One region of the Streptomyces sp. NPDC060064 genome, then DNA from elsewhere that is predicted to be linked to it. Evidence: riboswitches for the same ligand, from Rfam matches in the RefSeq annotation. Region 1 holds a riboswitch; each other region holds the start of a gene.

Region 1 (7,507 bases):
CGAGGATCTTCTCCTCGAAGTCGTCCGGCGGCGGGGTCTTCGTGCTGCGGCGGGCCATCGCGGCTGCGGCTCCTTCTCGCTCTTGTGCGGGGCAGTACTCAGGTTCTGACGCGGACCATTGTGGACCGAGCCTCTGACAACGCCGACCTCGACCCGTCGTTGGGCCGTTCTCGGCCGGGAACTTCGCCAGGTGTCAGATCGCTTGCATACAGTGGCAGGACTTCTCCATATCGCGATCGAAGGGACGTACATGCCCATGGGTCACACGGCCACAGCGCAGGCCGGTTCCGGCGGCCTGACAGCGACCGAGCACCGCCTGGCCAACGGCCTGCGCGTGGTGCTCTCCGAGGACCACCTGACCCCGGTCGCCGCGGTCTGCCTCTGGTACGACGTAGGTTCGCGCCACGAGGTCAAGGGCCGTACCGGCCTTGCTCACCTTTTCGAGCATCTGATGTTCCAGGGCTCGGGCCAGGTCAAGGGGAACGGCCACTTCGAGCTGGTTCAGGGAGCCGGCGGCTCGCTGAACGGCACCACCAGCTTCGAGCGCACCAACTACTTCGAGACGATGCCCACGCACCAGCTGGAGCTCGCCCTCTGGCTGGAAGCCGACCGCATGGGCTCGCTGCTCGCGGCTCTCGACGACGAGTCGATGGAGAATCAGCGTGACGTCGTCAAGAACGAGCGCCGCCAGCGGTACGACAATGTCCCGTACGGCACGGCCTTCGAGCGACTGACGGCTCTGGCCTACCCGGAGGGCCACCCGTACCACCACACGCCGATCGGCTCGATGGCCGATCTGGACGCCGCGACCCTCGAGGACGCGCGCACGTTCTTCCGTACGTACTACGCGCCGAACAACGCCGTGCTGTCGGTCGTCGGCGACATCGACCCGGAGCAGACGCTCGCCTGGATCGAGACGTACTTCGGCTCCATCCCGTCCCACGAGGGCAAGCAGCCGCCGCGCGACGGCTCCCTCCCGGAGATCATCGGCGAGCAGCTGCGCGAGGAGATCGTCGAGGAGGTCCCGGCCCGGGCGCTGATGGCCGCCTACCGCCTGCCGCACGACGGCACGCGCGAGAGCGACGCCGCTGACCTGGCGCTCACCGTCCTCGGCGGCGGAGAGTCCTCGCGACTGCACAACCGCCTGGTGCGCCGTGACCAGACGGCCGTCGCGGCCGGCTTCGGTCTGCTGCGGCTGGCCGGCGCCCCTTCGCTGGGCTGGCTGGACGTCAAGACCTCCGGTGGTGTCGAGGTGCCGCAGATCGAGGCCGCGGTCGACGAGGAGCTGGCGCGGTTCGCCGCGGAGGGTCCCACGCCCGAGGAGATGGAGCGGGCGCAGGCCCAGTTGGAGCGCGAGTGGCTGGACCGGCTCGGCACGGTCGCCGGCCGCGCCGACGAACTGTGCCGGTACGCCGTGCTGTTCGGCGACCCGCAGCTGGCGCTGACCGCCGTGACGCGGGTGCTGGACGTCACCGCCGCAGAGGTGCAGGCGGTCGCCAAGGCCCGGCTGCGCCCGGACAACAGGGCGGTGCTGGTCTACGAGCCCCTCTCCGCGGACAACGGCGACAGCGACAGCGACGAGAACGACGAGCGCGAAGGGGCGGACCAGTGAGCGACGCTGCCGTGACCATGGAGTTCCACCCGCAGCCGAAGGCCGGCGCGGCCCGCCCCTGGGCGTTCCCGGCCCCCGAGCGCGGCACGCTGGACAACGGCCTCACCGTGCTGCGCTGCCATCGCCCCGGCCAGCAGGTGGTGGCCGTCGAGATCTGCCTCGACGCCCCGCTGGACGCCGAGCCGGAGGGCCTCGACGGCGTTGCCACGATCATGGCGCGCGCCTTGTCGGAAGGCACCGACAAGCACACCGCCGAGGAGTTCGCCGCCGAGCTGGAGCGCTGCGGCGCCACCCTCGACGCGCACGCCGACCACCCGGGTGTCCGCGTCTCCCTGGAGGTTCCGGTCTCCCGGCTGCCGAAGGCGCTCGGTCTGCTCGCCGAGGCGCTGCGCGCGCCGGCCTTCGCCGACAACGAGGTGGAGCGGCTGGTACGCAACCGGCTGGACGAGATCCCGCACGAGACGGCCAACCCGGCCCGCCGTGCGGCCAAGGAGCTCTCCAAGGAGCTCTTTCCGGCCTCCCTGCGTATGTCGCGCCCCCGCCAGGGCACGGAGGAGACGGTCGCCCGTATCGACTCCGCGGCCGTACGGGCCTTCTACGAGGCGCATGTCCGGCCCGCCACCGCCACCGCGGTGATCGTCGGCGACCTCACGGACGTCGATCTGGACGCCGTGCTCGCCGACTCACTCGGCACCTGGAAGGGCGACAGCGCCGCGCCCCGTCCCAAGCCGCCGATCACCGCCGACGACACCGGCCGTGTGGTCATCGTGGACCGTCCCGGCGCCGTCCAGACGCAGCTGCTGATCGGCCGCATCGGCCCGGACCGCCACGACCGCGTCTGGCCGGCCCAGGTGCTCGGGTCGTACTGCCTGGGCGGCACTCTCACCTCGCGCCTTGACCGCGTGCTGCGCGAGGAGAAGGGCTACACCTACGGCGTACGGGCCTTCGGCCAGGTGCTGCGCTCCGCTCCCGACGGGTCGGGCGCCGCGATGCTCGCCATCAGCGGCTCCGTGGACACCCCGAACACCGGACCGGCGCTGGACGACCTCTGGAAGGTGCTGCGTACGCTCGCGGCCGAAGGTCTGACCGACGCCGAGCGCGATGTCGCCGTGCAGAACCTGGTGGGTGTCGCCCCGCTGAAGTTCGAGACGGCCGCCTCTGTCGCGGGCACGCTCGCCGACCAGGTCGAGCAGTTCCTCCCGGACGACTACCAGGCGCAGTTGTACGTACGGCTGGCCGAGACCGGCACCGTCGAGGCGACGGCCGCGGCTGTCAGCGCCTTCCCGGTGGACCGTCTTGTCGCGGTGCTCGTCGGCGACGCCTCGCAGATCGAGGAGCCGGTCAAGGCGCTCGGCATCGGCGAAGTGACGGTTGTCACAGGCTGATTGAGGATATCCGGCAGACAACTCAAAACGGACAAGCGGAACCCCGGCATCCCTTGTGATGCCGGGGTTCCGCCTTATGCCCGTTTTGTTGGAGAGGTTGCCTGTCTGCCCTGTGGCGTGCGCTACAAAAGGGCCTGTCTGTTTGGCGATTGAAAGACGGCCCGCCTAGCGTCGGTCCGGCTGTCCGCCAGTAGCCCGCCGCATCCGCGGCATCGGACAGTCATCGCCGAGTCCCCGTCTGGCGCGAGCCTGGGGAGCCGGGGACCCACTCAGTCCCTGGGGTGAATCGGGCGCCTTCGCACCTGCGGAGGGGCCTGTAGGAGACCTTCCTGCTCCGAACCCGTCAGCTAACCCGGTAGGCGAGAAGGAAGGAAAGGATCAGCCACTTCATGGCGTTCACCCGTGCCACCGGGAAGCACCGTGCCCCGAGCCGAATGACGCGCAAGAGGGCGAACATCGCCGGCGTCGCGGCTCTCGCCACCACCGGCGTCATCGGAACCCTCGCTTCCCCGGCACTTGCCGCCGAGACCGGCGCGACCACCGTCGAGGACACCGGCCTGACCCAGATCGTGGCCGCCGACTCCCTCGCCGAGCAGATCGCCGACCAGGCCGCCGCGCAGAAGCAGGAGGCCGCCGAGGCCAAGGCGAAGGCCGAGGCGAAGCGCAAGGCCGAGGCGCGCGCCAAGGAGGCCCGCCAGGCCAAGGAGCGCGCCGCCCGGGAGGCCGAGCGCAAGCGCCTCAACTCCTTCGTGGCGCCGATATCCCACTCGTACGTGTCCACGGGCTACAAGACCGGCGGCTCCATCTGGTCCTCCGGCAGTCACACCGGCATCGACTTCCACGCCGCGTCCGGCTCCACCGTGCACGCGGTCGGCTCCGGCACCGTCGTCGAGGCCGGCTGGGGCGGCGCGTACGGCAACAACATCGTGATCAAGATGAACGACGGCTCGTACACGCAGTACGGCCACCTCTCGTCCATCAGCGTCTCGGTAGGCCAGTCGGTGACCCCGGGCCAGCGGATCGGCCACTCCGGCTCGACCGGCAACACCACTGGTCCGCACCTCCACTTCGAGGCCCGCACCAGCCCCGAGTACGGCTCCGACATGGACCCGGTCGCGTACCTGCGCGCGCACGGCGTCAACGTCTGATCCGACGACGGGGCCGATGCCCGGTCCCGCGTGCTTCCCGAAGGCCCCGGCTCCCCGCCGGGGCCTTCGGCGTTTGCCGCCCCACCGGAGTTCTGGCCAAAAGATATCCATGGATTCCGGTCTCCCATCGGAAAATCCCGCCCACTGCAATAGAGTCACCGAACAGACGTCAATCGGCTGCGTTTCGCGCGGATTAAAGCGGAGGTTCGGTCATGCGCATTCCCGCGCACTCGGTATGCACGGCGATCCGCGACGACATCGTCTCCGGTGTATTCGAGCGCGGCAGCCGGCTCACCGAGGAGCAGCTGGCACGCCGCTACGGCGTCTCCCGGGTCCCGGTGCGCGAGGCCCTGCGCACGCTGGAGTCCGAGGGCTTCGTCACCACCCGCCGTCACGCCGGCGCCTGTGTCGCCGAGCCCACCGAGCAGGAGGCCGCCGACCTTCTGGAGATCCGGATGCTGCTGGAGCCCATGGGTGCGGCGCGCGCCGCCCAGCGCCGCACCGAGGCACATCTCAAGGTGCTGCGTGGCCTGGTCAGACTGGGGCAGGAGCGGGCCCGCCGTGGTCAGGGCGAGGATCTGCGTTCACTGGGTGGGTGGTTCCACGAGACGCTCGCCCAGGCCTCAGGCAGTCCGGGGCTGATCGCTCTGCTCACCCAGCTGCGGCACAAGATCGCCTGGATGTACGCCGTCGAGCAGCCCGCCAAGCCTGTCGAGTCCTGGATCGAGCACGGCGCGATCGTGGACGCGGTGGCGCGCGGCGACGCGGAACGGGCGCGGGCGCTGACGGCCGTGCATACCGAACGGGCTGCCGCCGCGCACCGGCTGCGCCGCCTCGAGCGGGTGAGGACTTCGCAACATGCCGTAAACATCGCAAGCGCCCGCCATTAACAGGTGCACCGTATACAAAGGGTAGACATTGGCGGGGCCTCTTTTCTGCTGCCCGCATTCAAAGCGCCGGAGCCGAAAGTCGCGTCCGGGAAAGCCGTGTCCAGAAAAGCTGCGTCCGGGAAAGCTGCGTCCAGAAAAGACGAAGCCGCGATGTCCGAGAATTCGGGACACCGCGGCTTTGCCGTGGGTAATGGGCCTGATCGGCTCAGACGGTCTCGGGAAGCTCTTCGAGGCCCTCGGCGACGAGCCGGGCGAGACGGTCCAGTGCGGCGTCGGAGTCCTCCGCCGCGGAAGCGAGCACGATCTCCTCGCCGCCCTGCGCGCCCAGGCCGAGCACCGCGAGCATGGAGGCGGCGTTGACCGGGGTGCCGTCCGCCTTGGCGATCGTCACGGGGACGCCGGCGGCCGTGGCGGCACGGACGAAGATGGAAGCGGGGCGGGCGTGAAGGCCCTCGGCCCAGCCGACATTGACGCGGCGCTCAGCCATGGTGTTGCCCTTCAAGTCTCAGTGGTTGTCTAGACCAGTCTCTCATGTGTTTCTGCGTGCTCGCACCGGCCCCGGACCCGGGATCGGCCGCCGATCGGCCTTCTCAGACTGCCCCGCGGCAACCTCCTCCGCGACCCGTGGGTGAGCCGTACGCTTTCCCCATGCAGACCTCGTCGGACCACGCCTACCCCGACCACTGGGAAGCAGACGTGGTGCTGCGCGACGGCGGCACCGCGCGCATCAGGCCCATCACCACCGAGGACGCCGACCGTCTGGTCAGCTTCTACGAGCAGGTCTCCGACGAGTCGAAGTACTACCGCTTCTTCGCGCCCTACCCCCGGCTCTCCGACAAGGACGTCCACCGCTTCACCCATCACGACTATGTGGACCGGGTGGGTCTCGCGGTCACGGTGGGCGGCGAGTTCATCGCCACCGTCCGCTACGACCGGATCAACGCAGAGGGCCGGCCCGCGAGCGCCCCCGCCGACGAGGCCGAGGTCGCCTTCCTCGTCCAGGACGCCCACCAGGGTCGCGGCGTGGCCTCCGCCCTCCTCGAGCACATCGCCGCGGTGGCCCGCGAACGCGGCATCCGGCGGTTCGCAGCCGAGGTGCTGCCCGCCAACAACAAAATGATCAAGGTGTTCCGGGATGCCGGCTACACCCAGAAGCGCAGCTTCGAGGACGGCTCCGTCCATCTCACCCTCGACCTCGAACCGACCGAGGAGTCCCTCGCCGTCCAGCGCGGCCGCGAGCAGCGCGCCGAGGCCCGCTCCGTGCAGCGCCTCCTCGCGCCCGGTTCGGTCGCCGTCATCGGCACCGGCCGCGTGCCCGGCGGCGTGGGCCGTACCGCCCTGCGCAACCTCCTCAGTGGGGGATACACGGGACGTACCTACGCCGTGAACCGCGCCTTTCCCGAGGGCCAGGCCGAGGTCGACGGCGTCCCGGCCCACCGCTCCGTGGGCGAGATCGGGGAGACCGTCGACCTGGCGGTCGTGGCCGTCCCGGCGGAGCGGGTGCCCGAAGTGGTCGCCGACTGCGGCGAGCACGGCGTCCAGGGGCTGGTCGTGCTGACCGCCGGATACGCCGAGAGCGGGGCCGCAGGACGGGAGCGCCAGCGCGAACTGGTGCGGCAGGCCCGCTCGTACGGGATGCGCATCATCGGCCCGAACTCCTTCGGCATCATCAGCACCGCCGACACCGTCCGCCTCAATGCCTCGCTGGCCCCGGAGTCCCCGGCGCCCGGCCGCATCGGCTTGTTCACCCAGTCCGGCGCCATCGGCATAGCGCTGCTCGCCGGCCTGCACCGGCGCGGCGCCGGGCTGTCCTCCTTCATCTCGTCGGGCAACCGCGCGGATGTGTCCGGCAACGACTTTCTGCAGTACTGGTACGAGGACCCGGACACCGATGTGGTCCTGCTGTACCTCGAATCGATCGGCAACCCGCGCAAGTTCACGCGCCTGGCCCGGCGAACGGCGGCGGTGAAACCGGTCGTCGTGGTGAAGGGCGCCCGGCACAGCGGCAGCGCGCCGCCCGGACACGCGGTGCCGGTCACCCGGATCCCCGACACCACGGTCGGGGCGCTGTTCCGCCAGGCCGGCGTGATCCGCGTCGACACCGTCACCGAACTCGTCGACGTGGGCCTGCTGCTGGCCGGCCAGCCGCTGCCCGCGGGACCGCGCGTGGCGATCCTCGGCAACTCCGAGTCCCTCGGCCTCCTCACGTACGACGCCTGCCTCGCCGACGGCCTCCGTCCCCTCCGGCCGCGCGACCTCACGACGGCCGCCACGCCCGCGGACTTCCGTGCCGCCCTCGCCGAGGCCCTGGTGGACGACGCCTGCGACGCGGTGGTGGTGACGGCGATCCCGTGGGTGGGGGAGAACGGCGTCACGGAGTCGGGTGACGGCGAGGTCCTGGCAGCAGCGCTGCGCGACGCGGTCACCACGGCCCCGGCCAAACCGGTCGCGGTGGTCCATGTGGAGATCGGG
Region 2 (7,507 bases), on a different contig from region 1:
CGGACGATGATCATCCGCCGGTCGAGGTCGACCAGCTCGCCGGTCTCGGGGTCCGCGTCGGCGACGAGGAGGCGGATGGAGTTCGTACCGCAGTCGACGGCGGCGACCCGGGTCACTCCTTGTCCCCTTCTTCACGAGCCGCGGCTTCTTCACGGGGCGCGACCGCTTCACCGGGCGCGACCGCTTCACACGGCGCGACACAGGGGCCCTTGCGCCACCACTCGGGGAGCATGGCGATCGCCTCGTCGCCCAGCGGGTTCACCCCGGGCCCGGCCGCGAGCGAGTGGCCGACCAGGACGTGCAGGCACTTCACCCGGTCGGGCATGCCGCCGGCGCTGGGGAAGCCCTCCAGCACCTCGATCGCGTCACGGCGCGCGATGTAGTCCTCGTGGGCGGCGCGGTACGCGGCGGCCAGCTCCGGGTCGGTCGCCAGGCGCTCGGTCATCTCCTTCATGACGCCGTTCGCCTCGAGCGTGCCGATCGCCGACGCGGCCCGCGGGCAGGTCAGGTAGTACAGCGTCGGGAACGGGGTGCCGTCGGGGAGTCGCGGAGCGGTCTCGACAACATCCGGCTGTCCGCACGGGCAGCGGTGCGCGATCGCGCGCAGGCCGCGCGGCGGGCGGCCGAGCTGCTCCTTGAACGCGGCGATGTCCGCGTCGGTCGGCGGAGTGGGGTCGGTGGTGGGAGGGGGCGTTTCCATGCCTGCCTTGGTTCTACTTGGCTGCTACTTGCGGTCGGCGTTGTCGACGCCGTCCCAGACGTTCGAGTACCAGGGACGGTCCGCCGCGCCTTCGTCGGTACGGCGGTGCTCTGCGGCCTCGGGGTCGATCACCGTGTACCCAGTCTCTCCCGGAAGCACGAAGTGCAGGTGCTCGCGGGCCAGCCGCTCGATGTACCTGTCGTCCTGGAGGCGCGCCTTCTCGTCCCTGAGCCGCTCGACCTGCTGCTCGGCGTCGTCCATCCTGCGCCGCTGCTCGGCGATGTCGGCGCGCTGGGAGACGTACTGACGCATCGGGTACGCGAGCGCGACGACCAGCGAGCAGATCACCAGGGTCAGAAACGCCGCCCGGCCGGTGAGCCGGGAGCGGCGGTCCTGCCGGCGGCTCTGGGAACGGTAGACGCGGGCCGCGGTCTGCTCGCCGAGCAGCCGCAGCCTGGTCGCGGTGGAGAACCGGTCCTGGTCCCCTTTGCGTGCCATGGTCTCGCCTCCCCACTACGCGCGTACGTCCCCGGACACGGTACGGGACCGTGACCGGGGACGCTTCGCTTCGCTACGCCTTTGCCACCCATTCACTTCTCTGGATGCACAGCGCGAATGACAGGGCGTCAGCCGATGATCAGCCCTTGAAGCGCGGGAAGGCGGAGCGGCCCGCGTACACCGCGGCGTCGTCGAGGATCTCCTCGATACGCAGCAGCTGGTTGTACTTGGCGACGCGCTCGGAGCGGGCCGGGGCGCCGGTCTTGATCTGGCCGCAGTTGGTGGCGACGGCCAGGTCGGCGATGGTGACGTCCTCGGTCTCGCCGGAGCGGTGGGACATCATGCACTTGAAGCCGCTGCGCTGGGCGAGCTCCACGGCGTCCAGGGTCTCGGTCAGCGAACCGATCTGGTTCACCTTGACGAGCAGGGCGTTCGCGGCGCCGTCCTCGATGCCGCGGGCCAGGCGCTCCGGGTTGGTGACGAACAGGTCGTCGCCGACGATCTGGACCTTGGTGCCCAGCTTGTCGGTGAGGACCTTCCAGCCGGCCCAGTCGTCCTCGAAGAGCGGGTCCTCGATGGAGACGAGCGGGTAGGCCGCCACGAGCTCCTCGTAGTACTCGGTCATCTCGGCGGCCGAGCGGGACTTGCCCTCGAACTCGTACAGGCCGTCCTTGTAGAACTCGGACGCGGCGACGTCGAGCGCCAGCGCGATGTCCTTGCCCGGGGCGTAACCGGCCTGCTTGATGGCCTCGAGGATGAGGTCCAGGGCGGCGCGGTTGGAATCCAGGTTCGGCGCGAAGCCGCCCTCGTCGCCGAGGCCGGTGGAGAGGCCCTTGGTCTTCAGGACGGACTTGAGGGTGTGGTAGACCTCGGCGCCCCAGCGCAGGGCCTCGGAGAAGGACTCGGCGCCGATCGGCGCGATCATGAACTCCTGGATGTCCACGTTGGAGTCGGCGTGCGAGCCGCCGTTCAGGATGTTCATCATCGGAACGGGCAGCAGGTGCGCGTTCGGGCCGCCGAGGTAGCGGAAGAGCGGCAGGTCGGAGGCCTCGGAGGCGGCGTGCGCGACGGCGAGGGAGACGCCGAGGATGGCGTTGGCGCCGAGGGAGGACTTGTCCGGAGTGGCGTCCAGGTCGAACATCGCCTGGTCGATCAGGCGCTGCTCGGTGGCGTCGTAGCCGACGAGCTCCGGGCCGATCTGCTCGATGACGGCGAGGACGGCCTTCTCGACGCCCTTGCCCTGGTAGCGGTTCTGGTCACCGTCGCGGAGCTCAAGAGCCTCGAACGCACCGGTGGAGGCGCCGGACGGAACAGCAGCACGGCCCGTGCTGCCGTCGTCGAGGCCAACCTCGACCTCGACCGTGGGGTTGCCTCGGGAGTCCAGGATTTCCCGGGCTACGACGACGTCGATGGACGGCACGAGCATCTCCTTCTGGGATGTGACGCGAGAAGTGCAGGGTCTCTTGGCCTTGCGACATGAGCCTAACCGGCTCCACGGCATCGGCCAGCCGTTGCCCGCCCGCTGGGACGAAAAACGCCCCGAAGACTCGCGGCGCAGGACAAACAGCACGTGAACTACCTGCGGGTAACGCCACGAGGGCCCGGCAAGGACCGGGACGGGTACCGACCGGAACAGACAGAGCCCCGGCCCAGCGCGTACGGGGGGGAGACGCGCCGGACCGGGGGGTCTGGGACCCGGGGTCAGCTCAGGTGGAGCCGCACCGGGGGTCTGGGACCCGGGAGGTCAGCTCAGGTGGAGCTGCTGGCCCGGGAAGATCACATCGGAGTCCTTGACGATGTCCTTGTTGAGGTCGAACAGCTTCTGCCAGCCGCCCTTGACCTTCTTGGCCTCGGCGATCGTGCCGAGAGTGTCGCCGGCCTTGACCTTGTACTCGCCGTCGCCCTTCTTGAAGCCCTTGGCTGCGGGCGCGGACTTCGCCGGGGCGGCGGGGCGCTCGGAGCGCGTCGTGGGGGCATCGGCGCGCTTCGGGGCGGGCTTCGGGGCGGGCTGCGCCTGCTGCGTGGTGCCGGAGCCACCGTTGTAGGCGGCGTTGGAGAGGCCGACGCCGCAGTTCGGCCAGGCACCCTTGCCCTGGCCGGCCAGGACCTTCTCGGCGATGGCTATCTGCTGGGACTTGGAGGCCTGGTCGGCGGAGGAGGCGTACGCCGTGCCGCCGTACGCGGCCCAGGTGGAGGCCGAGAACTGCAGGCCGCCGTAGAAGCCGTTGCCGGTGTTGATGGACCAGTTGCCACCGGCCTCGCACTGGGCGACCTTGTCCCACTCGGAGGCGGTCGCGGCGGAGGCGGAGGTGGCGCCCATCAGCGGGGCGGCGACGACGGCACCGGTGACACCGGCGAGCGCGGCGATGCGGGTGGCCTTGGACGGGCGGCGGTGCTTGTTCTTGCTGGAAAACAGCATGGAACGTCTCCTCACCGACGCCTACGAGGTGAGCTGTCGGGTTCGGGCCAAGTGAGTTGCCCGGCCGCGCATGCTGCGCGCGGCTTCACCCCAAGCCGGCCCGTCGGCCGTTGCGTACTGCTCTCAACGGCCGGGCCCGGCGCTTACCTTGGGTCCCCCGCTCCTGCCTTCGGCGCTCTGTGCGAACGACTACTCCCCCCGACCGGCGGCAGGATTCGGCGTGACGGTCAGTGGTGCCCGCGGTGGCGAGCGGTTCAGACCGTAGACACAGCTCTCCCCGATGTCCAAAGACGAACATCGGGGAGGAATCGCCCATTTCACTACTCAGGGAACTCTCGTTTCCGCAGGTGAGAAGCGGAACAACCGGACCCGAGGGGCGAGATATGCCAGTTGGGACAAAGAGACCCATGTCTCAGTTGAACAAACTCGGACATACGCCAGCGAACTGCCGCTACTTCACGTCCAGATCGAGGCTCTGGCCAGGGAGGATGAGATCCGGATCGGCGCCGACCGTCTCGCGGTTCGCGTCGTAGATCGCGGACCAGCCACCGGGCAGCTTCTGCTCGTCGGCGATGGCCCACAGACTGTCGCCGGGACGGACGGTGTACTCGCCGGGCAGGGCGTCCGCTTTGTCGGTGTTGCCGGTCTTGTCGACCTCGTCACGTGTCGCACCGTCACCTCGCGAGGCATGGCGGGCATCTTCGCGCGGATTGTCCGTATTGCCCGGCTCGGTCTCCTCCGGGGCGCCACGGTGCTTGCCGGTGCCGCTGTCGGCGCCGGCGTCCTGCCCGGCACCCGGGTTCGTCGACTCGGACGGCCGGGTCGACGCCTTGGGGCTCGCCGGCGCGGAGGAGTCCACGGACGGCTCGGCGGAGGGCTCCGCGGGTCCGGAGGTCCCGGCGGAGGGCTCCGCGGACGCGGCCGGCGGTGCGGGGGTGCTCTGCCCCGGCGACGGCATGGCGCCCGGGTCGACGCCGGTCGCGGCGCCGTCGTTCGTCAGCCCCGACAGCAGCGAACAGCTGGCCCACGCCTGGGGACCCTGCGCGTCGAGGACCTTCTCCGCGACCGCGATCTGCTGGGAGCGGCTCGCGAGGTCGGCGGTGGGCGCGTACGCCGTACCGCCGAAGTCCTGCCAGGTCTGCTGCGAGAGCTGCAGACCGCCGTAGAACCCGTTGCCGAGGTCGGCGCTCCACATGCCGCCGCTCTCGCACTCCGCGACGCGGTCCCATGTGGAGGCGTCGGCGGCGGAGGCCGATCCGGCGCCGAGCAGCGGGATGGCGATGGCCGATCCAGTCACCCCTGCCGCGACGACGATGGCCGGAGCCTGGCGGGGTCGGCGGTGTCGTCCGTTCCCGGAGCGCATGCGGTTGCCTTTCGCGTGACTACAGACGTGACTACAGCCATGTCTTGCGGATCTGACCACAGGCCTGACCACAGATGTGACTGGTGGGACGACGGTGAAGGTAGCGGCATTCGAACGTTGGTCACAAGTCGATGCAGCGGAGATCACGTGAAAGTCACAGTCTTGACGCTTCGTCAGATTTGTCGAGGTGTGAACTCAACGGGCAGAGTGCGCAATCCGCGCATAATGAGCCCCCCGCGCCATCGCAAATCGGCCGGATCTCCCGCAAGCCGCAAGTCGGGCATCCTGCGGAGCAACGTCGCCAGCGCCGTCTGCCCCTCCAGCCGGGCGAGCGGCGCACCGAGGCAGTAGTGGATGCCGTGCCCGTACCCGAGATGCTGGTTGTCGCGCCGGGAGAGGTCGAGAATGTCCGGGTCCGTGAACCGCTCCGGATCCCGGTCGGCCGCGGCGAGTACGACGAGTACGGGATCGCCGGCGGCGATGTCCTGTCCGCCGAGGCTGAGCGGCTGCGTGGCGAACCGCCAGGTCGCGAGCTCCACCGGCCCGTCGTACCGCAGCAGTTCCTCGACACCTGTCGCGAGCAGCTCGCTCTCCCCGGCCGCGAGCGAGGCCTGGAGCCGCTCCCGCTGCCCCGGGTTGCGCAGCAGCGCGTAGACGCCGTTGCCGATGAGATTGACCGTCGTCTCGAAGCCCGCGAAGAGAAGAATGAAGGCCATCGCGGCGGCCTCGTTCTCGGTGAGGTGCTCGCCGTGGTCACTGGCGCGAATGAGCCCCGAGATGAGGTCGTCGCCCGGATCTTCCCTTTTACGGTGGATGAGTTCGGCGAGATAGCCACGCATCTTCTTCACAGAACGAGCCACACCGCCGCGCGGCCCGCCGCCGTGCCGGATCATCATGCCCGCCCAGTCGCGGAAGTCGTCCTGGTCCTCGCGCGGGACTCCGAGCATGTCGCAGATGGCGTAGATGGGGAGCGGGAACGCGAACTCATGAATGAGGTCCGCCTCCCCCTTCTCCCCGCTGTGCTGATTCTCGAAGATGGTGTCAATGAGACGGTCCGTCAACTCCTGCACCCGCGGCGCGAATTCGGCGACCCGGCGCGGAGTGAACGCCTTCGACACCAGCCGCCGCAACCGGGTGTGGTCAGGTGGGTCGATGTTCAGCAGATGCGTCATCAGCTCGGCCTTGCGCTCGCCCGGGATCCCCGTCTTCCCCTTGGCGTGCGCGGGCTCGGCGTGGTGCACCGGGTTCTTGGACAGCCGCTGGTCGGCGAGCGCCTGCTTGGCGTCGGCGTACCGGGTCACCAGCCATGCCTCGACCCCGCTGGGGAGCCGGGTGCGGTGCACGGGGGCGTGCTCGCGCAGCCAGGCGTAGGCGGGGTAGGGGTCGGTGGCGAACTCCCAGGTGAAGAGTTCGGGGGCAGGTGTGTTGCTCACGCCCCGACGTTATCCGGCTTCCCGTCGAGGGCCTTCCTGGCACCGGGGCACCGAAAGGTACTAACCGGCGTGGCCCTCCGCCGCGCGGATCGCATCCCGGTAGGCCCGGGCAGCGGCGCGCAGTGCGGCCTCCGGATCCGTGCCCGCCTCCTCGGCACGAGCAGCGAGGGCGAGCAGTTCGTACCCGATGCCCTCGCCGGCGGGCAGCGGCACGGTAAGTCCCGCGGTACGGACCCGGGAGGCGAGCTTCGCTGCGAGCGCGAGGCCGGGCTGGCCCAGCGGCACGCCGTCCGTGACCGAGTCGCGCTGCTTCTCTATGGCCTTCGTGCGGAGCCAGTGCTCCTTCACGTCCTCCGGCGTCTCGGCGCTCTCGTCGCCGAAGACATGCGGATGGCGGTGGATCAGCTTCTCCACGATCGTCCCGGCGACGTCGTCGATGGAGAACGGCTCGTCCTGATCCTCCTCCGCGATGCACGCGTGGAAGACGACCTGGAGGAGTACGTCCCCGAGCTCCTCCCGCAGCTCGTCGCGGTCGCCGTCCTCGATCGCCTCGACGAGTTCGTACGCCTCCTCGATGCCGTACTTGGCGAGGCCCTTGTGGGTCTGCTGCGAGGACCACGGGCACTCGAGCCTGATCCGGTCCATGACCTGGACGAGGTCGATGAGACGGGCGCCGGGCAGGTCGTACGAGCCGGGGAGCAGCTCCAGATCCGGCATCTGCACCCGTCCGGACCCGGCCAGCCCGGCGAGCCCGTCGGTCAGGGCCCGGTCGCCCTCGCCGGACGGGACGACCACGACGGTACGGCCGCCGGCGCAGGCGTCGACGAGCTCCTGTGCGGTGGGCGCGGCGATCTCGACGTCGACACCCGCCTCGCGCAGATACGGCAGCTGCGGATGACCCTCGTCGGCGCACAGCACCCGGTCGGCGGCGTGCAGCGTCTGCCACGCGGGCCAGGACAACAGCCCGGGCGCGACGCGGTGGCTGGCGGTGAGCAGGACGATACGGCCGGAGGCAACGGGTGCTTCTGTGGTCACCCGTCGAACCTACCTCGCACTAAGCACCCGTCTCGACGGGCTGCTCCTCCTTGGTGACC
Region 3 (7,507 bases), on a different contig from region 1:
CGGTGACCATGCCTGGGAGGTAGCGGGCTTCGACGACTCCTCCGCAACGCTGCGCCTGCGGTCTGCCGGTGGTGCGGGCTGCGGCTGCGCCGGCACAGCTGCGTCGGCACAGCAGGCGGTCGAGGACGCCCTCACCTGCTTCGCGCCTGAGGTGACGGCTGTGGAAGTGGAGGCGGGCGCCACCGCCCGGGAGCCGGCGCTGCTCCAGATCGGGAAGGCTCCCACGTCCCGTACGGCGCCCGGACCGGCCGTGGCGAAGACGCGGTGAGCGCGCCCCAGCTCCGGCCACAGCCTCCTGGGCCTGCCGGTGAACTGCGCGGCCTGCGACGGTTTCTGACCGAGCGGCCACCCCGGCAGGAGCGCTGCGAACTGTGCGGAGTGGCGGTGGCCGACAACAGCCACCGCCACCTGGTGGACACGGAGAAACGCGCACTTGCCTGCGCCTGCGTCCCGTGTTCCCTCCTGTTCGAGCGGCCCGGTGCCGCGGGCGGCCGCTTCCGGGCGGTGCCGGACCGCTATCTGGCCGACCCGGACCACCGCCTGGACGACAGCGCGTGGGAAGTTCTGCAGATCCCGGTCGGCGTCGCCTTCTTCTTCCGTAACGCGGCGCTCGACCGCCTGGTCGCGCTCTACCCGAGTCCCGCCGGCGCGACCGAGAGTGAACTCGACCCGTCGGCATGGCAGACCGTGCTGGGCGGCAGTCGACTGGCCGCGCTCCTCGAACCCGATGTGGAGGCGCTCCTGTTGCGCCGGGTGGAAGGCCGGGCCGAGTGCTACCTCGTCCCGATCGACATCTGTTACGAACTGGTGGGCCGCATGCGCCTGTTGTGGCAGGGCTTTGACGGCGGAGCCGAGGCCCGGGCCGATCTGGAGGCCTTCTTCGCCCATGTCGGCGGCCGCGCCCAAGTGGTGCAGGGGGCGGACCGGCCATGACGGAGTTCGCCTTCACGTGTACGGGCGTACGGGCCGACCGGTACGCCGCCGGTCCGACACTCGTCTTCAGGCTGCGCATCACCGCGTCCGACAACGCCCGCGTGCACGCCCTGGCCCTGCGCTGCCAGATCCGTATCGAACCCGCGCGGCGCGGCTACGCTCCCGCGGAGGCCGATGGGCTGGCCGACCTCTTCGGAGAGCGCTCACGCTGGGGCAGCACGCTTCAGCCGGTTCAGTTCGCCCAGGTCTCGCACATGGTTCCCAGCTTCACGGGAGAGACGGAAACCGACCTCGCCGTCCCCTGCACGTACGACATGGACGTCGCCGCCACCCGGTATTTCAACGCCCTCGAGGCGGGCGAGGTGCCGCTGCTCATGCTGTTCTCCGGAACGGCATTCACCGGAGCAGGCGGCTTCCGCGTCGAACCCGTGCCGTGGGACCGGGAGGCGGCCTTCCGGATGCCGGTAAAGGTGTGGCAGGAGATGGTCGAGCAGCACTTCCCCGGCTGCGGCTGGATCCGGCTGCCGCGCGACACCATGGACGCGCTGCTCGCCTTCCGTTCGCGGCGGGCACATCCCTCCTGGGAGGCGGCCGTCCGGGCCCTGCTGGCCGAGGCCGGCACGCCGGACCCCCAGCCGGTCCACGCCCTGGACCGAGCGCTGCTGCCACGCGCTACCGGAAGGACGGCACGTTGACGACAACTGCCTTCGCACCGGCGACGGAAGCCCGGTTCGCCGTCGCCCGACAGGTGGCCGACGCGGTCCTCTTCGAGGGCTATGTGCTCTACCCGTACCGTGCTTCGGCGGCCAAGAACCGGCTGCGCTGGCAGTTCGGAGTGCTCGTGCCGCCCGCCTGGGGCTCCGAGTGCCAGGAGCACGACTTCCAGCACACCGAATGTCTGATGGAACCGAAGGCGGGCGCGACGCTGGCGGTCGAGGTGCGCTTCCTGCACGCCCGGCGCAGGACCGTGCAACAGGCCCGGCAGGACGGCGGGTTCGAGACGGTGCGCGAACTCCACCTCGAGGACCGCGTCCTGGTGCCCTGGGACGAGGGCGTCGAGGAGCGTGTCGAGGTGCTCGCAGACGTGGAGGAGCTGGCAGGAGACGGTGTCACCGTTCCCTTCACCCGCCCTGCCCGCGAAGAGACCGAGCCCGTCCTGGACGCGACCGGCCGGACGGTGGGCCGGCTGATTCGCCGATGCGAGGAGATCAGTGGCGCCGTGCGGCTGTCCGCACGTGACCTCGACGGTCCCTACCGGGTGATGCGTCTGACCGCTGTCGTGGAGAACACCAGCAGCTGGAGCCCGCCGGACGGCACGGCCGACCGTGACGCGGCGCTGCCGCGCTCGCTGGTCGCCGCGCATCTGCTGATGGGCCTCAGCGCCGGGTCGTTCCTGTCGATGACGGATCCGCCCGAGTGGGCCAAGGGCGCGATCGCGTCCTGCCGCAACCTGCACACCTGGCCGGTCCTCGCCGGCGAACCCGGCCGCGCGGACCTGGTGCTGTCTTCCCCGATCATCCTGGAGGACCACCCCGCCATCGCCCCGGAGAGCCCAGGGGCTCTCTACGACGCCACCGAGATCGACGAGATCCTCGCGCTGCGCACCGCAGCCCTCACCGATGAGGAGAAGCGAGAGGCTCGTGGCACCGACGAGCGGGCCGGCGCGGTGATCGACCTGGCCGACTCGATGCCCCCTGAAGTCCTTGAGCGCCTGCACGGTGCGGTGCGTGCGCTACGGGAGGTGACCGGCCCCGACGCGTCGGACGCCCCCCCGCCGCCCGCCTGTCGCGGGTTTACCGACGAATACGGCGTGGAGGCGCCGGGCACCCCGTGGTGGGACCCGGCGAGCGACTCCGGCTTCGACCCGGCCCGCGACCGGGTCGTCGTGGACGGCCGGTCGCTGGGGGCCGGGAGCCGCGTGCTGCTGCGCCCGGGCCTGCGGCGCACCGACGCACAGGACCTGTTCCTGCACGGCCGCAGCGCCAGGGTCGAGGCGGTGCTGCACGACGTGGACGGGGCAGTGCATCTGGCAGTGACCGTCGAGGGCGATCCAGGAGCCGACATCCGCCGCGAGCAGGGCCGCTTCCTGTACTTCCAGCCCGACGAGGTCGCCCCCCTGGAGGACGCATGACACGTCCTGAGCGGAACAACGACCGGATTCTGGTCGCCGGGGTCGGAAACATCTTCCTCGGCGACGACGGCTTCGGCGTCGAGACCGTGCGCAGGCTGGCCGCGGAACAGCTGCCGGAGCACGCCGAGGTCGTGGACATCGGCGTACGGGGCGTACACCTGGCGTATCAGCTTCTCGACGGCTACGACACGCTCGTCCTGGTCGATGCCACGGCGCGCGGCGGCGAACCCGGCACGGTGTATCTGATCGAAGCCGACGGCGCGGGCGGCATCGAGCCCCGGAACGCGCTGCTGGACGGTCACCGGATGTCCCCCGACGCGGTCCTGGCTCTCCTGGAGACCCTCTGCGCCGGCACCGGCGCGCGGCCGCCGCGGCGCATCCTGGTAGTGGGATGCGAACCCGCCGGTGTGGAGGAAGGCATCGGTCTCAGTCCGGCCGTGGCCGCCGCGGTGCCGGAGGCCGTACGGCTGATCATGGGCTTGCTGCGGGACGGCGAGCAGGAACCGTCCGCGCCACCGGCTGCGGTCGGCGAGGCTGCGAAGTGAGGAGAAGAGCATGAAGAAGACGATCATCGGTGGCGCGGCCGCCGCTACTGCCGCGACTGCGCTGGCCGCCGTCGTCCGGCTGGCCCTGCCGGACCTCATGCGCTATCTGCGCATCCGCAGGATGTGACGCGACTGAGGTGACCGGGCGTCAGTAGGCGCCGTTCACATTGTCGATCGAGCCGTACTTGGCGGCGGCGTAGTTGCACGCGGCGGTGATGTTGGCGACCGGGTCGTAGCTGTTCATCGACGTGCCGGGCACGTGATAGGCACGGAACGTCGGGTCGATGACCTGGAGGAGCCCCTTGGACGGGGTTCCCTTCACGGCGTTGGAGTCCCAGTTGTTGATGGCCAGCGGGTTGCCCGAGGACTCGCGCATGATGTTCCGGTGGATGCCGTTGTACGAGCCGGGGATGCCGTGCTTGGCCATGACGTCGAGCGACTCCCTGATCCAGCCGTCGAGGTTGTTCGAATAGGTCGCGGGCTTCGCGGTGGTGGCGGCGCCATTGGTGGCCAGCGTGCTCCTCTGCGCGGAGCGGCTGGCCCGCTCGTCCGGAGCAGACGTGTTGGGGGTCACCTTGGCCTTTTTGCCGACCGACAGCTTGAGACCCGCGTGAATCAGCGAAGGGTTGCTACCGATTGCCCGCCGGTTGTCCTTGTACAGCTGCATCCAGCCGCCGCTCAGGGAGTGCGCCCGTGCGATCTTGGAAAGGGAGTCGCCCACAACGACGGAATAGGTGGTGGGCAGGGCCTTCTTCGCGGCTACGGGCGTGGTGCTCGCGACGGTCGGCGCCACAGCCTTTTCAGCTGTGAAGGGATGCGCCGTCGGCTGCGCCGCGCCGGCAGTGGTCGCGCCGATCACCGGCAGGACGAGTGCGGCACCTCCCGCACCCGCAGCGACGAAACCCCGAGTGATCGGGCTGGACTTGGGACGGCGATGCTTACCCTTTGCGGGCATGGCGAGTTCCTCTCCGTCGCCTGCGAGGTCAGCTGTCGGGTTCGGGCTGGAGATGCCCGGCCGCAGTAGGAATGCGACTTCACCCCGAGCCGTTCCGGATTCCGGATCGGCGGCTTACCTGGGTCCCCCGCTCCTGCCGTACGTAAGTGGGTGGGTTTTGCCGGACGGCGGCAGGATTCGGCGTTCCGTCCGGATTGCGGTGACCGTAAGCGAAAAGGGCTGGATGGAACAAGCCCTGAATTCACCACTGCAATCCACGCGGCGGATTCTGCCGCGGAAAATCCCGTGATCCACCGAGGGCGGGGAACTCAACTTTCCTTTTGGGGCACGGGACTGAGCCAGGCCGGCGCCCTTCGCGCAGCGTCACGGACGTGACCCATATCACGAGCGTCGATGCGGGACGGTCTGCCCCACGGCGCCGCGAAAATGCACGACAAGTCGCGTGATTTCCCGCAAAATGGATGTCGGGAGCAATGTCGAGCAAACGCCCATTCCGGACACTTCGAAGCGGAACCGCGCTCCCGGAGTGCGTATTCAATCCCTACATTCAACCTATGCATGCATTAATGCCCTATGGGTATGTTCTGTCCGTTTAGGTGGTAATTGGAGCCACCCTCCCGGCCGGGCTGTGCTGTGGCGACGTGCACCCCGAGACCGGTACGGCTTCCGCCGCTGCCCCGAACGGTGTACGCGGCCGGGTGGCGTCGGCGTGCCGGGCTCCCCGCCGCCGGGTCCCGGCCTGTAATGGTGCCGAACGGCCCCAGCGCTCAGCTTGCGCGGGCGGGCGACGCCCACCGGGCCCAGAGCGTTCGACGGCGGTCGGCCAGTGCCAGGACGGAGAGCGATGCACGAGATGTCCATCGCGTTGGCTGTCGTCGGCCAGGTGGAGCAGGCGGCGGCCGAAGCAGGCGGCGTCACCGCGGTGACGTCCGTACGCCTCCAGGTCGGCGAGTTGGCCGGAGTGGTCCCCGACGCTCTCTCCTTCTGCTTCGAACTGGCCTGTGCCGGGACCGTTCTGGAAGGTGCCGAGCTGGTCGCGGACTCCGTGCCGGGTCGTGCCCGCTGCGAACCGTGCGCGGATGAATGGGCGGTCGGAATGCCGCCGCAGCTGTGCTGTCCGGTGTGCGGAGAGGCGACCGCCGAGCTGCTCTCGGGCCGCGAACTGCAGATCGTCAGCGTGCACTGGGAGGACGGCCAGGAGCACGAACGGGCCCGTGAACCCATTTTCGAGGAGTGCTGAAGCATGTGCCGTGTGGTCGATCTCCAACAGGCGGTCCTCGCCAAGAACGATGCGACCGCGCACACGCTGCGCGCCGAACTTGCCGCCCGCGGCACCACGATCGTCAATCTGCTGTCCAGCCCCGGCAGTGGGAAGACCGCTCTGCTGGAGGGCGAGCTGCTGCTGGCACGGGAGCGGGGCGTACGGGTCGCGGCCCTGACCGCCGACCTCGCCACCGAGAACGACGCTGTGCGCCTGGCTCGTTCAGGAGTCCCGGTCAAGCAGGTGCTGACCGACGGTCTGTGCCATCTGGAGGCCGGGATGCTGAGCCGGCACCTGGACGGATGGCTGTCCGAGGACACCCGGCTGCTGTTCGTGGAGAACGTCGGCAACCTGGTCTGTCCGGCCTCGTACGACCTCGGTGAGTCCTTGCGGGTCGTGCTCGCCTCCGTGACGGAGGGGGAGGACAAGCCGCTGAAGTACCCCACCGCCTTCGGTCTGGCGCACCTGGTGGTGGTGACCAAGACCGACATCGCAGAGGCGGTCGAGTTCGACGAGGCGGCGTTTCGGGCGAACGTCGCGCAGGTCAACCCGGGGGTGGAAGTGCTGCTGACGTCCGCGCGTCGGGGCGACGGCGTCGGCGCGTTGCTGGACCGGGCGACGGCGGCGGCGGACGGCGGGCCGGTCCACGCGCCCGTCATGGCCCGTCAGGAGCATCTCCATCAGCACGAACACGGTACGCATACCCATACGGCGGCCTCCGGCGCCATGGCGCAGTCCGGCTCGTGAGCGGTCCGCAGTCGGCCGCCGCCGTCGCGGAGGAGGCGGTGCAGCGCAGGCGGGTCACTGTCCGGGGCGTGGTTCAAGGCGTCGGGTTCCGGCCGTTCCTGTACACACTCGCCACCGGGCTCGACCTGGTCGGCCATGTGACCAACACCGGTGAGGGCGTTGTCGCGGAAGTCGAAGGGCCACCCGCTGACGTCGCTCTCTTCTGTGCCCGCATCTCCGCGGACGCGCCGCCTCTCGCGCGGGTGGAGTCCGTCGACCATCAGGAGGTCCCCACCACCGGGGGTGACGGGTTCACCATCGCCGCATCCACCACGTGCGGAACCGCGCGCACCCTGGTGTCGCCGGACATGGCGACCTGCGCCGCCTGCCTCGCGGAACTGGCCGATCCGGCCGACCGGCGTCACCGCCACCCCTTCATCACCTGCACGCACTGCGGCCCCCGCTTCACGATCGTCCGCGGTCTTCCGTACGACCGGGACCACACGACCATGGCCGACTTCCCGATGTGCGCCGACTGCGCCCGGGAGTACGCCGATCCGGCCGACCGCCGCTTCCATGCGCAGCCGGTCGCCTGCCACGCCTGCGGCCCACGCCTGCGTCTGCTCGTGGCGCAAGCGAATACGGAAGATTCGCCTCGGCCCGTATCCGCCGAGGACCCCATCGCCGAGGCCCGCAGGCTCCTGTCCCAAGGCGCGATCCTCGCCGTGAAGGGCCTCGGCGGCTACCACCTCGCTTGCGACGCCTCCAACTCCCGGGCCGTGGCCACGTTGCGCCACCGCAAGGCCCGGGGGAACAAACCGTTCGCTCTGATGGCCAGGAGCATCGCCGACATCGAGCACCTTGTGCACCTGGGCCCCCAGGAGCGAAGCCTGCTGACGGGCGGCGTCAGGCCCATCGTCCTGCTGCGCCGTCGGCCTGACGCTGTGCCGCCGGGA
Region 4 (7,507 bases), on a different contig from region 1:
CTGCCGGTCGCGCTCGTGGAAGACGGCGATCAGAGCGTTGACCTCTTCGGTGGTCGGCTCCGCGCCATGGTCGGGGATGGCGTAATTGGCCGGTGGGATCGCCCAGTTGGGGTTGTAGCGCACGGTGAAGGGGCCGACGCGGACGTGATCGGGCGAGCGGAGCGTGAGCGTGCGTACGTAGTTCTGGACGTCGACGTCCACGGGGGCTCCTGCCGCGATCGGGATCTTGGGACGCCGGGGATGGTGTCACTTCCGTACGCGGCCGGCAACCGGTTTGCGAGCGGTTCGCGGTCCCTCCGGCGGCGCGGGCTCTGCGGCGGCTACACGGGGCGGGCGGCACCCGCGAAGGGCATCTGGTCGATGGGCGCGACGCGGACGGGGGCGCCCGGACGGGGTGCGTGGATCATCTGGCCGCCGCCGATGTAGAGGCCGACATGGGAGATGCCTGAGTAGAAGAACACCAGGTCGCCAGGGGCGAGTTGAGAGAGGGACACGCGTTCGCCGGTGTTGATCTGGGTGTAGGTGGTGCGGGGCAGCGAGACGCCGGCGGAGCGCCAGGCGGCCTGTGTGAGACCGGAGCAGTCGTACGAGCCCGGGCCCGTCGCACCCCATACGTAGGGCTTGCCGAGTGCTCCGTACGCGTACGCGACGGCTTGCGCGGCACGGGAATTGGGGGCCCGGAGCGAGCCGCGCGGGACGGCGGAGCGGTCGGCGCGGGCATCCGTCGCTCCACCCGTACCGCCGTACGCGGAGTTGTACGCCGCGCGCTGCTCGGCGGTCATCCGGGTCAGCAGACGCTCGGCGGCGGCGAGCTTCTCCCGGACGGTGGACTTGTGCTTCGCCAACTCGGTCTGCCGGGCCTCGAGAGCTCTCATCCGCTCGTCGGCCCGCGCCTTCAACCGTGCGATCTCCACCAGCTGTTGGTGTACGCCGGTGATCGCGTCCGCGTGCCGCTCGCCGACTCGCTCGGCGAGCGCGGCGCGCTCCAGATACTGGTCGGGGTCGGAAGTGAGCGCGAGCTGCAGGCCGGGGTCGATACCGCCGGCGCGGTACTGGGCGGTGGCGATCGAACCGAGCGCGTTCCGCGAGGTGTTGAGCCGCTCGGTCCTGCGCCCGGCCTCGTCGCGCAGCGCGTCCAGTGACTCGCGCGCCCTGGCGGTCTGCTCCTTGGCCGCGTTGTACTTCTCGGTGGCGGCCTCCGCCTGCTGGTACAGCTTGTCGACCTTGGCCTTGATCTGTGCGGGGCTGAGGCGGGGCTCGGCGTGCCCGGCGCCTTCGAATGCGGTGGCGGTCGCTGCGCCGGCGAGCGCGAGAGTGGCGGCGGTGCGGGCGGCGGGCCCGGTGAGCGGATGCTGCTTGGGTTTCCGGTGCGCTGCCACGAGGGCGTCCACGTCCTTCCGTTCCCTGCCGGTCCGAGTCGGAGTCCGACGACGGACCGCACAGGGGGAGCGGCCCGCCGCCGGATCTCTCGGCGGTGGTGACTGACGGCCGCCCGGGAACTCGGCGGCGGTGGGGAGTCGGTCACCTGAGGGAGGACGCTAAACCTGGGGGTCACGGGAAAGAGGCGTAAGGACCGATGTTGGCCAAAGGTGGACATGAGGGTGCGCCTTGTGAGAGCCCTGCCCATGGTGCCGGACCGCATTTCCGTACCGGAGTGACCGATGAGGCGAACGAGGCCCACCTGCCCGGAGAGCGGTGGTATGGGGGCGGTTAGGCTCCGCCTCATGGACGTACTCATCAATGTCTTCGTCGCCCTGCACATCATCGGCATCGCGTCGCTGCTCGGCGGCTTCCTCACTCAGATGAAGGCGATAGGCGCGGGAGAGGCACGCTTCATTCCGGCGATGCTGCACGGCGCGCTGACGATGCTGGTCACAGGCGTGGTGCTGGTGGGCCTCAACCAGGCGGACGACCAGGCGGTGAACAACCTCAAGATCGGCATCAAGCTGGCGGTGCTGATCGTGATCCTGGGCCTGGTGTATGTGAAGCGGGACGAGGAGAAGGTGGAGAAGGGGCTGTTCGGGGCGGTGGGCGGACTGACGGTCGCGAACATCTTCATCGCCACGCTCTGGACGTGAGAACGCCGCTCCCGATGTGAGAGCGGCGTTCTCCGTACGTGGCACGTCTTCCGTACGTGGTCTGCCGTACGTGGTCTGCCGTCCGTGGCCTTCCGTACGTGGCCTTCCGTGCTGGGAACGCCCGGGCGCGGTCGGGTCCGGGCGTTCCACTTGTTCCGCTGTGCCGGTTGTTCCGCTATGCCGGACGCACGCTGCCGTAGATCGGCATGTAGTAGATCGACTCCTCGCGGACGTTCGCGCCGGGCTTGGGCGCGTGGATCATCTTGCCGTCGCCGATGTAGATGCCGACGTGGCTGATGTCGTCGTAGAAGAAGACCAGGTCGCCCGGGAGCAGATCCTTTGTCGCGATCCGCGTGCCGACCTTCACCTGGTCCCAGGTGGTGCGCGGCAGATCCACGCCGGCCGCCTTCCAGGCGGCCTGGGTCAGTCCCGAGCAGTCGTACGAGCTCGGGCCCGTGGCGCCCCAGACGTACGGCTTGCCCATCTGCGAGCGGGCGAACGAGAGGACCTTGTCGGCCTTGGCCGCGTACGCACCGCCGCTGGAGCCGGTGCCTGTGCCCGTACCTGTGCCCGTGCCGGTGTCGCCGCCCGGCTGCTGCGCCTGCTCCCGGCGCCTGCGCTCCGCCTCCGCGTCGGCGCGGGCCTTCGCCTCCTCCTTGGCCTTGGCCTCGGCCTTGCGACGCGCCACTTCCTCCTTCTCGCGCTCGATCGCCGCGAGCCGCGCCTTCTCCTCGGCGGTCAGCTTCGACAGCAGCGAACGCGCCTCGCTCAGCTTCGCCTGGACTTCCTGCTTGCTGGTGCGCAGCGCCTTCTGGGAGTCCGTGAGCGACTCGAGGCTCTTCGTCGCCTCCGCTCGCTGCTTGGCGGCTGCGGCCCGCTGGGTCTCGTAGTCGTCGATGACGGTGCGCTGACGGTCGGTCATCCGGTCCATCAGCTGTGTCTGGTCGAAGTACGCCTGCGGGCTGTCCGCGAGCAGCAGGGCGGCGGTCGGGGTGACCGCGCCCGTGCGGTACTGCGCGGCCGCGTAGTTGCCGAGCGTGCGCCGGGACTCGTTCAGCTTGTCCGTGCGCTTCGCGGCGTCGTCGAGCAACTGGTCGACCTCGCGCCGCTTCTCATCGGTGGATTCCTTGGCCTTGTTGTACTTCTCGGTCGCGGTGCCGGCCTGCCGGTACAGGTCGTCGACCTTCTTCTGCACCTCCTCGACGGAGGGCTTCGGCTCGGTGGGCGCGGCGTTGGCGCTCTGCGTGGACAGCAGGGTGACGGAGGCGAGGGCAGCCGTCGTGAACCCGACGGCGGGGGAGTTGGTGCGTAGTCCTGCCATTCCGGCAATTCCGGTACGGGTACGCGGTTTGCGATGCGACGCCAAGGCCGGCATCTCCTTCTTCCGTGGACCGCCTACCGGGTTAGCTGTCGGGTTCGGGCGGAACGGAAGGTCGCCCTACGGACCGAGGGGGGAACGGTCCGATTCACCCCAGGTTGTGCATGGTGGGTCCCCGGTTCCGAACTCCCGTGAAGAGAGCTCGAATTCGGCGCAGGCCGCCCGATTCGGCGCGAGTCGCCAGGGGGGTACGGGCCGCCTGATCGAGCACGCTAGCCAACTCGTGTGGTTGCTGTGAAGGTTGATGTTCGATATGTCCGATACATTTTCGTGACCTTCGCGGCTGAGTGAGGAGTCGCTCACGGGCCGACGCCGCCCGACAGCGCAGCGGAGCGGCCCGATCGCGCAGCGTCGTCGGGCTCCTCGTCGGTCTCGTCGCCCGAGTCGCTGCCCGAGTCGCTGCCCGAGTCGCGCCGGATCCGCTGTCGGAGTCGTATCGCAATGCGGCCGCGGGCTGTCAGTGCGGCGGCCTAGACTCGTAGAGCGATGAGCAGCCTCTTTGACGACAGCTTCCTGGCGGACCTCCAGCCCAGCGCGGAGCAGCACCCGCCACCGCCCGAGGACTCGGCCCCGGAAGAGATCCCGGACGATCTCTTCCAGGGTGCATTCGACGTGCCTCCGGCCCGGGACCCGTACTACCGCGACGGCGCCCCGCGCACCGTCGTGGACCCCGCCGCCCTGCTCGAGGGGCTGAACGAGCAGCAGCGTGCCGCCGTTGTGCACACCGGGTCGCCGCTGCTCATCGTGGCCGGCGCCGGGTCCGGCAAGACCCGGGTGCTGACCCACCGGATCGCGCATCTGCTGGGGACCCGCAGCGTGCACCCCGGCCAGATACTGGCGATCACCTTCACCAACAAGGCCGCCGGCGAGATGAAGGAACGCGTCGAGCAGCTCGTCGGGCCGCGCGCCAACGCCATGTGGGTCATGACCTTCCACAGCGCGTGCGTCCGCATCCTGCGCCGGGAGTCCAAGAAGCTCGGCTTCACCTCGTCGTTCTCGATCTACGACGCCGCCGACTCCAAGCGACTGATGGCACTGGTCTGCCGCGATCTGGACCTCGACCCCAAGAAGTTCCCGCCGAAGTCCTTCAGCGCGAAGATCTCGAACCTGAAGAACGAGCTGATCGACGAGGAGACCTTCGCCGACCAGGCCGTCGACGGTTTCGAGAAGACGCTCGCCGAGGCCTACCGCATGTACCAGGCGAGGCTGCGCGAGGCCAATGCCCTGGACTTCGACGACATCATCATGACCACCGTCCACCTCCTCCAGGCCTTCCCGGACGTCGCCGAGCACTACCAGCGGCGCTTCCGGCACGTCCTGGTGGACGAGTACCAGGACACCAATCACGCTCAGTACACGCTCGTACGCGAGCTGGTGGGGACGGGCTACGAGGACCTGCCGCCGGCCGAGCTCTGCGTGGTCGGCGACGCCGATCAGTCGATCTACGCCTTCCGCGGCGCGACCATCCGTAACATCCTCCAGTTCGAGGAGGACTACCCGGACGCGACGACGATCCTGCTCGAGCAGAACTACCGCTCGACGCAGACGATCCTCTCCGCCGCCAACGCCGTCATCGAGCGGAACGAAAGCCGCCGGCCCAAGAACCTCTGGACCAACGCCGGCGCCGGCGCGCAGATCACGGGCTATGTCGCGGACACCGAGCACGACGAGGCGCAGTTCGTTGCCGACGAGATCGACCGGCTGACGGACGCGGGCGACGCGAAGGCCGGCGACGTCGCCGTCTTCTACCGTACGAACGCCCAGTCCCGTGTCTTCGAAGAGATCTTCATCCGGGTCGGGCTGCCGTACAAGGTCGTCGGCGGAGTGCGCTTCTACGAGCGCAAGGAGGTCCGGGACGTCCTCGCCTATCTGCGGGTCCTCGCCAACCCCGAGGACAATGTCCCGTTGCGCCGGATCCTCAATGTCCCCAAACGGGGTATCGGCGACCGCGCGGAGGCGATGATCGACGCGCTCGCGCTGCGCGAGAAGATCACTTTCCCGCAGGCGCTGCGCCGCGTGGACGAGGCGTACGGCATGGCGGCCCGCTCCGCCAACGCCGTGAAGCGCTTCAACGTGCTCATGGAGGAGCTGCGTACCGTCGTCGACTCGGGCGCGGGTCCGGCGGTGGTGCTGGAGGCCGTCCTCGAGCGGACCGGATATCTCGCCGAGCTGCAGGCGTCCACCGACCCGCAGGACGAGACCCGTATCGAGAACCTTCAGGAACTGGCCGCCGTGGCGCTCGAGTTCGAGCAGGAGCGCGGCGAGGAGGACGGCGCGGGCACGCTCGCCGAGTTCTTGGAGAAGGTGGCGCTCGTCGCCGACTCCGACCAGATCCCGGACGAGGACGCGGACGGATCCGGTGTCATCACGCTGATGACGCTGCACACCGCCAAGGGCCTGGAATTCCCTGTGGTGTTCCTGACCGGCATGGAGGACGGCGTTTTCCCGCATATGCGTGCCCTCGGCCAGGCGAAGGAGCTGGAGGAGGAGCGACGGCTGGCGTACGTCGGCATCACGCGCGCCCGCGAGCGCCTCTATCTGACGCGGTCGTCGATGCGCAGCGCGTGGGGTCAGCCCTCGTACAACCCGCCGTCGCGGTTCCTGGAGGAGATCCCGGGCCGCCACCTGGAGTGGAAGCGGACGGGCCCGATGGCCGCGCCCGCCGGTCCGACGTCCGGCATCGCCTCGTCGCTGTCGTCGTCGCGCTCACGGTCGGGCGGCGGTGCTTCGGGATTCGCCACGCGGCGTACGAGCGACAAGCCGGTGATCGCGCTGGTCGTCGGCGACAGGGTCACGCACGACCAGTTCGGTCTGGGGACCGTGGTGGAGGTGACGGGGTTGGGGGCGGACGCACAGGCGACGATCGATTTCGGGGACACCAAGCCGAAGCGGCTGCTGCTGCGTTACGCGCCGGTCGAGAAGCTGTAGCGGGCTTCGTCGTTACATCGCCTCGGCGGGTCGTCGCCTCGGCGGGTTGTCGCTACGTCGCTACGTCGCTTGGTCGTTACGTCGGGTCGAGGCCGTGGCTGCGAAGCCACGGCAGCGGGTCGATCGCCGAGCCGCCGCCCGGCCGGACCTCGAAGTGGAGGTGCGGTCCGGTGGAGTTGCCGGAGTTGCCCGAGTACGCGATGACGTCACCGGCCTTGATCGAACCGGAGCGGATCTTGGTGCTGCTGAGGTGGCAGTACCAGGTCTCGGTGCCGTCGGGCGCGGTCACGATGGCCATGTTGCCGTAGGCGCTGTTCCACTGCGTACGGACGGTCCCGTCGGTCGCGGCCATCACCTCGGTGCCGTATGACACCGGGAAGTCGATGCCGGTGTGCACGGACATCCAGTTGACGCCGGCCTGGCCGTAGTACGCGCTCAGGCCCTGCTGTTTCACCGGCAGTACGAACTTGGGGCGCATGGCCTCGCGGCGCTTGGCCTCTTCCTCGCGCTTTTTCTTCTCCGCCTCCTGGCGCGCCTTGAGATCGAGGCGTTCCTGAGTGCGCGACGCACGGTCGCCGAAGTCGCGGGCGTCGGCGCTGAGAGCGGCGAGCTGCGTGTCCATCTTGTTGTTGGCGGCGACGGGTTTGACGGAGGCCGGATCGGCGGCCGCCAGGTTGGTCGTGCTGTCCTTGGTGCTGCTGCTGTCGGCGAGGCCACCGACGGAGGCGGCGGCGATACCGGCGACACCCATCACACAGGCGGAGGGTACGGCGACGGTGAGGAGCGCCGAGCGCTTGGCGGGGGTACGGCGGCGGCCTCGGCTTCCGCCGGCACGGCGGACGGGGCGGGGCGTGACGGGTGTGACGGGGGTGAGGGCTGACGGCTCGAACTCGGCCTCTGGGTCGGAGTCGTGGTCGAGTTCGGCTGCGGGCTCGGCTTCGGTGTCGAACTCCGCCTCGAACTCGGTCTCAAACTCCGTCTCGAACCCGGTGTCGGTGTCGGTGTCGAAGTCGGGCTGAGTCTCCGGCTGGAAGTGGGCCTCGGTCTGGAAGTCCGGCTGGTGCTCGGTCGTGTACTCGGCCGGGTTCTCGTAGCCGGTCTCGTACCCGGTGTCGACCGTGAA

The links. Region 1 has a riboswitch for cyclic di-AMP ahead of ACFWDI_RS13815 (M23 family metallopeptidase). Riboswitches for the same ligand answer to the same signal wherever they lie in the genome.
Region 2: another riboswitch for cyclic di-AMP. It lies ahead of ACFWDI_RS02015 (transglycosylase family protein); the one in region 1 lies ahead of ACFWDI_RS13815 (M23 family metallopeptidase).
Region 3: another riboswitch for cyclic di-AMP. It lies ahead of ACFWDI_RS08085 (transglycosylase SLT domain-containing protein); the one in region 1 lies ahead of ACFWDI_RS13815 (M23 family metallopeptidase).
Region 4: another riboswitch for cyclic di-AMP. It lies ahead of ACFWDI_RS14905 (NlpC/P60 family protein); the one in region 1 lies ahead of ACFWDI_RS13815 (M23 family metallopeptidase).

The regions. Positions count from the first base shown of each region.
Region 1 covers NZ_JBHWWF010000009.1:109,442-116,948, forward strand. The annotation lists gene ACFWDI_RS13800 (DNA topoisomerase (ATP-hydrolyzing) subunit A) at 1-58, opposite strand, end outside; gene ACFWDI_RS13805 (M16 family metallopeptidase) at 251-1,612, shown strand; gene ACFWDI_RS13810 (M16 family metallopeptidase) at 1,609-2,997, shown strand; cyclic di-AMP (ydaO/yuaA leader) riboswitch at 3,212-3,374, shown strand; gene ACFWDI_RS13815 (M23 family metallopeptidase) at 3,387-4,145, shown strand; gene ACFWDI_RS13820 (GntR family transcriptional regulator) at 4,358-5,035, shown strand; gene ACFWDI_RS13825 (HPr family phosphocarrier protein) at 5,241-5,522, opposite strand; gene ACFWDI_RS13830 (GNAT family N-acetyltransferase) at 5,684-7,507, shown strand, end outside.
Region 2 covers NZ_JBHWWF010000001.1:416,390-423,896, reverse strand. The annotation lists gene ACFWDI_RS02035 (exopolyphosphatase) at 1-116, opposite strand, end outside; gene ACFWDI_RS02030 (DUF501 domain-containing protein) at 113-700, opposite strand; gene ACFWDI_RS02025 (septum formation initiator family protein) at 725-1,198, opposite strand; gene eno (phosphopyruvate hydratase) at 1,338-2,624, opposite strand; gene ACFWDI_RS02015 (transglycosylase family protein) at 2,943-3,617, opposite strand; cyclic di-AMP (ydaO/yuaA leader) riboswitch at 3,621-3,802, opposite strand; gene ACFWDI_RS02010 (transglycosylase family protein) at 4,069-4,980, opposite strand; gene ACFWDI_RS02005 (cytochrome P450) at 5,154-6,413, opposite strand; gene ACFWDI_RS02000 (nucleoside triphosphate pyrophosphohydrolase) at 6,474-7,448, opposite strand; gene ACFWDI_RS01995 (SurA N-terminal domain-containing protein) at 7,468-7,507, opposite strand, start outside.
Region 3 covers NZ_JBHWWF010000005.1:16,669-24,175, forward strand. The annotation lists gene ACFWDI_RS08060 (hypothetical protein) at 1-268, shown strand, start outside; gene ACFWDI_RS08065 (DUF5947 family protein) at 322-933, shown strand; gene ACFWDI_RS08070 (DUF6084 family protein) at 930-1,628, shown strand; gene ACFWDI_RS08075 (hypothetical protein) at 1,625-3,064, shown strand; gene ACFWDI_RS08080 (hydrogenase maturation protease) at 3,061-3,609, shown strand; gene ACFWDI_RS08085 (transglycosylase SLT domain-containing protein) at 3,758-4,564, opposite strand; cyclic di-AMP (ydaO/yuaA leader) riboswitch at 4,569-4,757, opposite strand; gene ACFWDI_RS08090 (hydrogenase maturation nickel metallochaperone HypA) at 5,409-5,804, shown strand; gene hypB (hydrogenase nickel incorporation protein HypB) at 5,808-6,572, shown strand; gene hypF (carbamoyltransferase HypF) at 6,569-7,507, shown strand, end outside.
Region 4 covers NZ_JBHWWF010000010.1:176,466-183,972, reverse strand. The annotation lists gene ACFWDI_RS14920 (GNAT family N-acetyltransferase) at 1-201, opposite strand, end outside; gene ACFWDI_RS14915 (NlpC/P60 family protein) at 321-1,391, opposite strand; gene ACFWDI_RS14910 (hypothetical protein) at 1,725-2,078, shown strand; gene ACFWDI_RS14905 (NlpC/P60 family protein) at 2,254-3,453, opposite strand; cyclic di-AMP (ydaO/yuaA leader) riboswitch at 3,456-3,620, opposite strand; gene pcrA (DNA helicase PcrA) at 3,943-6,384, shown strand; gene ACFWDI_RS14895 (M23 family metallopeptidase) at 6,461-7,507, opposite strand, start outside.